DNA from 2 places in the Paenibacillus jiangxiensis genome. Region 1 is predicted to be linked to the other one. Evidence: riboswitches for the same ligand, from Rfam matches in the RefSeq annotation. Region 1 holds a riboswitch; the other holds the start of a gene.
What was found. A riboswitch is a leader RNA that binds a small molecule or an ion and turns the genes downstream of it on or off. The one in region 1 is predicted to bind cyclic di-AMP.
Positions count from the first base shown of each region.

Region 1 (4,215 bases):
GATGGCACCGATCCGCAGCTTGGCACGCTAACGACCCAGGGGGCGCACTCCTTGAGCGTGGCGGATGTTGATCAGGACGGCAGGGATGAAATCGTCTATGGCTCGGCCACCCTGGATGATGACGGCAGCCTGCTGTACAGCTCCATGGATGAGATGCCCGAGCAGAGCGCCGCGCCGGGTACGATCGCCCGTCTGGGGCACGGGGACGCGCTGCATGTCACGGATATTGACCCGGACCGGCCGGGACAGGAGATTTTCATGGTCCATGAAGGCGGCACCTACGCTCCTTACGGCTATTCCCTGCGGGATGCGGCCACCGGTGAGGTCATTTATGGCGGATACACCGGCAAGGATACGGGACGCGGTATGGTGGGAGATATTGAGCCGAGGCACAGGGGACTGGAGACCTGGGCGGTCGGCCTGTGGACGGCCGCCGGCGAGCAGCTTAGCAGCAGCATGCCCGGCACCAATATGAACATCAAATGGGCCGCGGATATGACAACGCAAATTGTGAACGGGGCGATTGACGTCACGCCGGTGATCGAAGACTGGAAGCGCGGCGTCCTGCTGACAGCGGATGGAACCTTGACCAACAACTATACCAAAGGCACACCTTCGCTTGTGGCGGATATTTTCGGGGATTGGAGAGAAGAAATGCTTGTCCGCAAGGCGGACAGCTCGGCGATCCGGATTTATTTGAGCACGGAAGTAACGGACCGCAAGCTGTACACGCTTATGCATGATCCGCAGTACCGGACCGGTGTGGCACGGCAAAATACGGCCTACAACCAGCCGTCATATACCAGCTTCTATTTTGCTTCAGACACGGATTGGGCGGAGGTGCCGGTTCCCGTCTTCCATGCGCCCGCCGCGCTGAATGGTCTGCAGACCGCGCTCGATCAGTACCGTGCGGCCAAAGAAGTGAAGGGCGATCTCGCTTCCCGTCTGAACAGCACCCTGAAGCAGGCGCAAAAACAATTGGAGCAAGGGAATACGGGCAAGGCTGCAAGTTTGATGGAGAAGTTCATTTCCCAGATCGGCGGAAACAAAAAGGAGGAGCAGATTTCGCAGCGGGCTGCATGGAGTCTCACCCGGTATGCAAAGTTGTTTATTGGACAAAATGAAAAGTGATGTGAAGCAATAATTTTACGAAACTTTTCGGTCAAAAGATAAACCGCCCAGTAAAGGGCGGTTTAATACAGTCAAGGCTTCAGTTCATGCAGCATAATATTCATAATTGCAATCAGATAAGTTATTCAAAACTATACTTTGCAAGTATTTCCCCCCAAGGAGCTGGTCCCACTTCTCTAAAGCCTGATTTTGTGTATAGCAGTCTGGCTTCTTCATTATCTGGATTGTAGCCAAGCATTATAACCTCAGTTCTGTTATTGCTTTTTCTTATCTCATCAATAACCAGCAACATAGCTTTATAACCATGGCCTTGTCCTTGGAATCTTTCGTCAATCATAAAACGGTAAATCCAGTTGTTCCCATCCTCAGGATCTGGTCCATACATTGTAAATCCAATCATTACATCATCTTTGTAAATCGCCTTTGTTACAAATCCTTCTAAAAATTGCGCCTCTGCAATCGAGTAAAGATTTGCAGCCATAAACCTTTCTTGTTCCGGTTTTGGTTTTAGATAGGCACATTCTTCCCAATTACTCTTGGATATGGTTTGTAATGTAATCAATACTGGACTCCTCCTTGTATTCAGGGGAACCCTGTACGTGCTCCCCTACTTGGAAGACTTTTTCGGCACAGCATCAATTTGACATCGGTAATTTCTCATACCACATCACTCCTTTAAGAAGATGGATCAATTTCATTCGTCATCTTTTTTCGAACTTTGAACTGAGAAGTTCTCGTTAATATTAAACTACTTGCACCTACGATGGTAGTAAAATTCAGTTAGAATACTGAAGCCGTCCAACCGTATTTTCCGATGGTTATAGTGGCTATTAACACTTTTGGTATAGTGGCGCCTTAACAGGCTGCTTTGACAGCCTTTGATTAAAGCAAATTTTTGAAAGAATCGGGAATAACAAGTCTTTACACTATAAGCCGGGCGGGTGTATGATTCAAATCGTAATTTGATTTTTTTTATATGATAATTTTGCTTTTACCGCTGAATTTTCGCACAGAGCGGAAAATGGGGGAACCAAAGCGGCCGACTGATTCCGGCAGGAAAGGCGGAACAGATATGGCTTGCAGGGGTGAATCGCGGAGGAGATTCCAAGGTCTCGGACGCGTAGGGCGACTCTCTCGCCCGAATCCGACAGCTAACCTCATAAGCGTACAGGGAGAGGCAGCAAACCGACTAATATCCAGTCCATGCTTTATTGGCATATGGACCTTGGGAGAAGCCGCGGGAAGCTACTTGGACGCCCTGGCTTCTTTTTTTGTATCTTTGCTGCCCGAATATCGAGGAGGATCTGAATGCAAACCGAGACCATTCTCGTTGTTGCTCCTAACAACGACGGCCGAAAATTTGTGAAGCTGCTGCAGCATCACCATTTGCCCTTTGCGGTTCTGACGAACAGCACCGCAGAAGAGAAGCATTTTGAGAAGCAGGGGGTGGAGCAAATTCTTCGGATCGATACGTCCATGACGGAGAAGTGGGTCATTCCCAAAATGACGGTGGGCTGTATTTTCATATTTGAGAGCAGTCTCAATCTTACCTGCCGCTATCTGCAAATCTGCAGGTCATGGACAGAACGGGAGATTCATGTCATTACCCGGCAGCTGATGCATCCGAGGGGTGTTTACCAGCGGATGGGCGCGGACCATGTGATTTATACCAAGACAGGAGAAGTCGGTTTTATCTTGAACGGACTTAGAGATGGATGCCGGTAATATGTTTGTTACAATGTACGTATTAACGGTGCGGACTAAGCGGCGGGGTCGCTAAAGCTCAGGCTGGACGGCGGACCGTGCTAATCGGAGGGGGATATGGCATACATATTTGCATTTCTGAAAAAGTACCGCCTCGCCTCAATTGTTGCTATTTTCATGATGCTGGTGGAGCTGTCGGTTGAGCTGCTTCAGCCGTGGATCATTTCCAGAATTATCGATGACGGTATTCGGACGGGCAATCTGCAGGCCGTCTGGCTGTGGGGCGGCTTTCTTTTGGCAGGGGCAGCCGTCGCATTTGCCGCCGGCATCATTGGCACATTTTATGCGTCACATGCCAGCCAGGGATTTGCTTATGATTTGCGGAGCAGACTTTACGTGATGGTGCAGTCTTTTTCCTATGCGCTGTTCAGCCGGTTCGCGGTCTCATCGCTGATCACCCGCCTTACTGGCGATGTATCGCAGCTCCAGGATACCATTTTCATGAGCCTTCGCTTTATGTCCCGTGTGCCGCTGCTTGTTTTGGGCAGTGTCATCATGTCGCTCGTGGTCAACGTCAAGCTTGGGCTGCTTCTGACGGTTACTGTTCCTGTACTGCTGGTGTTTCTATACCTTGTAATGAAGAAAGCATCGGCTTTGTTCCGCGGCGTGCAGCGCCGGCTGGACAGCGTCAACGGCTCTATTCAGGAAAATCTGACCGCGATCCGGCTGATTCGGGTATTTGTGCGCATGGGGCATGAAATCGGGCGTTTCTCCCGTCTTAGCGGAGAATTGATGAAGGGCACCGTTCGTGCGCTGCGGCTGACAGAAACGACAATGCCGTTCATTTTGCTGCTGATGAACCTGGCCATTATAGCGGTGCTGTGGAACGGAAGGGTGGATATTGCCGCAGGTGAGGCTTCAGTCGGCGAAGTTGTTGCAGTTGTCAACTATGCGCTAAGGACGATCGGCGCGTTGTCGGCACTGTCCTGGATTGTGGTTACCTATTCCCGTGCCGGAGCATCGGCACAGCGGATTGGTGAGGTGCTGGCAGCGGAAGACAGCGCTTCAGGATATGCGAACAACACGCGAGAAGTGAGGCCCGTTCAGGGACAGGTGGAGTTCCACAACGTTGGGTTCCGTTACTCGGAAGGCAGCGCCCCTGTTCTGGAGGATATTTCATTCCAGGTGCGGCCGGGCGAGCGGGTGGCGATCATGGGGGCGACCGGTTCGGGCAAGTCTTCGCTTGTTCAACTGATTCCCAGGCTGTATGAGGAGACGGAAGGCGTCGTATTGATCGACGGCATGGACGCGAAGCAGCTTGATGTGAGGCAACTGCGGGATGCCATCGGTTATGTGCCGCAGGAGGTGTTGTTGTTCTCG
Region 1 covers NZ_JBJURI010000001.1:216,068-220,282, reverse strand. The annotation lists gene ACI1P2_RS01020 (rhamnogalacturonan lyase) at 1-1,131, shown strand, start outside; gene ACI1P2_RS01015 (GNAT family N-acetyltransferase) at 1,253-1,693, opposite strand; cyclic di-AMP (ydaO/yuaA leader) riboswitch at 2,117-2,311, shown strand; gene ACI1P2_RS01010 (hypothetical protein) at 2,440-2,856, shown strand; gene ACI1P2_RS01005 (ABC transporter ATP-binding protein) at 2,953-4,215, shown strand, end outside.

Region 2 (4,215 bases), on a different contig from region 1:
ATTCGTTCAGCCACCTCCTTTTGAATCATAACGACGATATTCTCCAAAGGCAGCTTGTCCTCCAGCAGCTTCATCAGGATGGGAGTTGTAACGTAATAAGGCAGATTGGCCACCACACTAACCTTATCCACATCCGCAAAGTCCTCCGCAAACACCCCTTTAAGGTCCAGCTTCAGCACATCCCCATGACGCACACGCACGCGGTCGTACGGGGCCAGAACTTCGTCCAGAATAGGTAATAGCCGCTGATCAATCTCCACAGCCGTTACGCGTTTGGCGGAACGGGCCAGCCGCTCCGTCAGCGCTCCAATCCCCGGACCGATCTCAAGCGCTCCCTTTGTCTCATCCAATCCGGCGGCATCTACGATTTTTTGCAGTATATTCTGGTCAATCAGAAAATTCTGGCCCAGGCTCTTCTTGAACGAGAAACCGTGCCTTTGAATAATTTCCTTGGTCCGGCGTGGAGTCGCAATATCTTCAAACCCCTTCATGCCCATCACAATCCTTCGTTTTCAATTTGCTGTAATGCTTCCACGAATTCCTCGCGGCTGATCTGGAACATCGTCAGACGTTTATGAAGCTGCTTGCCGTTGCAGTAACCGATGCCCAACAGGTTGCCCAAAGCCATCCGGCGGGAGGCCGCCCTTGGATGTGTGATCAGGCCTGCGTTAATAAGGTCTTCCCAATCGATCAAGGGGCTGGCACCCTCCACCGTCGTGTGAACCCTGGCGAGCGCATGGCGAATTGCTTCCGGGGAAGCATTCTCCACTCCTATATCCCCTTTTCGGGTCGCTTCCGCTTCCGGAATAAAAGCCTGTTTGCAGCCCGGCACCTTGGAGGCAATAATCTTCCGTATCCGTTCCCCGGCATGATCGGGATCGGTCAATATAATGACACCGCGCCGCTTTTGAGCCATTGCAATTTTGCGAATGGTCATGGCATTGATGGCAGAGCCGCCGGTTTCAATGGTGTCGGCTTCAACCGCCCTTTTAACGGCAACCGTATCATCACGGCCTTCCACGACGATGACTTCCTTGATCATTGCTTCTTTCTTCCTTCCTGAACAAAAAATAAGAAGAGGATGATCATCCTCTTCTTAGCATGGCATCTTTATGATCTTAATACTATCCTAATCAGCGATTGAAATACAACCTTCAATCTGCCGATGGTTAATTCAATTCCGGCTTAACCGGCCCGATGACATATACCGTCATCCCGCTTTTACGGCCAAAGTTCATCGCTTTGTTTAAGCTCTCATAATACACATCAATTTTGTTACCTTTGATGGCGCCGCCAGTATCCTCTGCACGGCGGAAGCCGAGACCTTCAATATATACCCACCAGCCGATTGGAATCACGTCGGGATCCACGGCAATGGTCCGTCCTTCGGTTACGCGCGTACCGGAAGATGTCCGGGTACCAATGCCGGGCTGCTGTGAGGAGTAGGCTGTCATGGATACATCGTTTAACACTTTTGTATATTTAAATTCTATTCCTGCCCGGCTAATCGTACTGGCACTGGCCGTGCTTGCGGAATCGGAAGGTCCGGTAGATGCCGCCAGTACAACAGGCTTCTTCTTTGTGCCTACTGCAATAACCTTATCAACACGGTTCGTACCGACCTCTTTGCTGACCATGTGCTTTGAAACCAGTTTCCCGTCATGATACACCTTCTCGATATTCTGGATCATGACTCCGTCTTTACCGCTCACCAGGACACGGTTATCTCCCTTGTACAAGCTTGGGTCGGCCGTCTTGACGACTCTGTAAGGGATCTCTGCCTTTTGCCGAACCTGCTGCTTCGTTACACGGACGATTTTTATATCCATGTTAGAAGAGATTTTGGTCTCGAGGGAAGGGGAAACCTTATCTTCCGGTGACAAATCATAGCCCAAGGTTTGAACAGCGTCTTTTACTGTATTTTCGGTAGTGTACAGCTTTTTGGTTTCATAGCCTGCGGATACATTCACTTGGGTAGCCCGTGTAATGACTACACGGTCACCATCCTGGATGGCTCCGTTCACCGGCATGGAAATCTTATCATGAGGTGCCAGTGTAATGGAATGCTCTTCCAGAACATCCTGCAAACTTTCCCCGCGGGTTTCCACCGCTCTTGTCTGGCCGTTGACGACCAGAACCACTTGTTTCTTTGTCTGCGTGTACACCAGAATAGAGATCATGATTGTTAGTGCGATTAGAAAAATAGCGACCAGTGATGCGCGGCGCAATTTTTCATGCTTCCATCGCAACGCGTAAGACATGCTGGATGAGCGTGACTCATGGGCATCCCCTTGCTGGAAAATTCCCACTTCTCCGTCCTCCTTCATAGCCTCGCCGTCTAGAGTAATGCATGATTGAAATTGACGCGACTATACCAGATTTTCTACAAGACAAGCCTGACTGCAGCCTGCCCTGCATCATGTTCCCGTCTTCGCAGCATGGCGCCCCCCTTTACTGGTTCATAACTCCGTTATGTAACAGTATGTGGGCAAGTTCTCCCATATTCATAAACTAAAAAAGCCAGGAAAGAGTTAAGAGAGCTCTTTCGCGGCTTCCGTCAATGATTACGCGGAAAATCCATGCACGAGGTAGCTTCTCTCTTGATACGCTTACGGGGTTAGCTGTCGGGTTCGGACGTAGAGAGTCGCCCTAGTTCCAGTCACCCGCTCATGGCGGTTGCCTTCACATTCACCCCTAAGACCCAGAAAAGAAATCGAACTATGATGTCAGAAAGGAACAGCACACAGCAGCGTGTCTATGTCTGTAGGCTCCGCTGCAGCTCCCTTTCGGCCTGCCATCATATCGGTTCCCCCGTTCTCCATTACGGAGACTAAGCGAGACTGGTCCATGAAATGAACTATTGATCTGCTCCTTTACACGGCCTCAATAATTCACTGAAACGATGATATCCTGTTTATATGCATGTTGTAAAGCAGGTTTCAAGTGTTTTTCTCTAAATAATCGGTTAAAATATTGTAATAATCGCCGTTTTCCCGAAACATTTTTATGTTTAACTCCGTCTGTCTTTCTTTTTTAACGGTTTATCTCGTGTTTTCTCCCGATGTAAAATCGTTCCAGCCCATTTTGGGTCGTGACAGCCGCCAAATCCTCCACGGGGATTCCCTTAATTTGGGCAGCTGCCTCAGCCACCAATTTCACATAGGACGACTCATTTCGTTTGCCTCTGTAGGGGTGCGGAGTCAAGTAAGGGGAATCGGTCTCAATCAATAAACGGTCCATCGGCACCTGCGCCAAAACCTCTTTCGGCTGGCGCGCATTTTTGAACGTAATCGGTCCGCCAAAAGACAAATGAAATCCCATATTCAGACATAATTTAGCAATTTCCCAGCTGCCGGAGAACGAATGCATCACTCCACCAACCTCATGTGCTTTCTCTTCACGCAAAATTTTCACGATATCCTCATGCGCATCCCGATTGTGAATGACAATAGGCATTCCCAGCTCCCGGGCAAGTCCAATTTGTCGGCGCAGCACCTGCTGCTGAACATCCTTTGGAGAAGTATCCCAATGGTAATCCAGCCCAATTTCTCCAATGGCCACAACCTTCTCATGTTCGCAAAGCGATGCAATCCATTCCAAATCCCCATCCTGCATGGTGATGGCATCCACAGGATGCCATCCGACAGCTGCATAAATAAAATCATACATTTCGGCAAGCTTCATTGTACTGGGAATAGTCTCTCTATTAAAGCCGACATTGATCATCCGCGTAACTCCCGCTTCGACGGCATTTGATATGATCTGCTCTCTGTCTTCATTAAATTGTGGCGAATCTAGATGAGTGTGTGTATCAAATAATTCCAAGGATTGTTCCTCCTTAATTGGATTTAATTTAGATTAATTTCTTTCTTTGGCAATTTTCTATTTTTGCAACCTTTTATATCATGATGCTTAAGGCTGAAACAAATGACTTGAAGGTTATTTTACAAACAATTTCTGGACATCCGGCGGCAGTATATCCTTGATTTGCTCCAATTTATTCTGCGGGTAATACAGATGGTATTTCCCCCGGTGAATACCGCTGATCGAGCGGACGATATCCGATACTTCGGAAATTTCACGCACGTCGCCCTCACGATCAAGCAGCAAAATCTGGTTCTCTGTCGATCCGTCCTTCCGGAATACATCATAAGGAAGGTCTGTCGGAAAATCAATTTCCAGGTCATATTCGGGGTGGAGCCCGGCCTTCGCCAG
Region 2 covers NZ_JBJURI010000038.1:10,779-14,993, reverse strand. The annotation lists gene rsmA (16S rRNA (adenine(1518)-N(6)/adenine(1519)-N(6))-dimethyltransferase RsmA) at 1-491, opposite strand, end outside; gene rnmV (ribonuclease M5) at 497-1,042, opposite strand; gene ACI1P2_RS27225 (ubiquitin-like domain-containing protein) at 1,170-2,309, opposite strand; cyclic di-AMP (ydaO/yuaA leader) riboswitch at 2,591-2,847, opposite strand; gene ACI1P2_RS27220 (TatD family hydrolase) at 3,034-3,825, opposite strand; gene ACI1P2_RS27215 (HD domain-containing protein) at 3,940-4,215, opposite strand, start outside.
Region 2: it holds a riboswitch for cyclic di-AMP, as region 1 does, so the genes downstream of both, ACI1P2_RS27225 (ubiquitin-like domain-containing protein) here and ACI1P2_RS01010 (hypothetical protein) in region 1, are expected to answer to the same signal.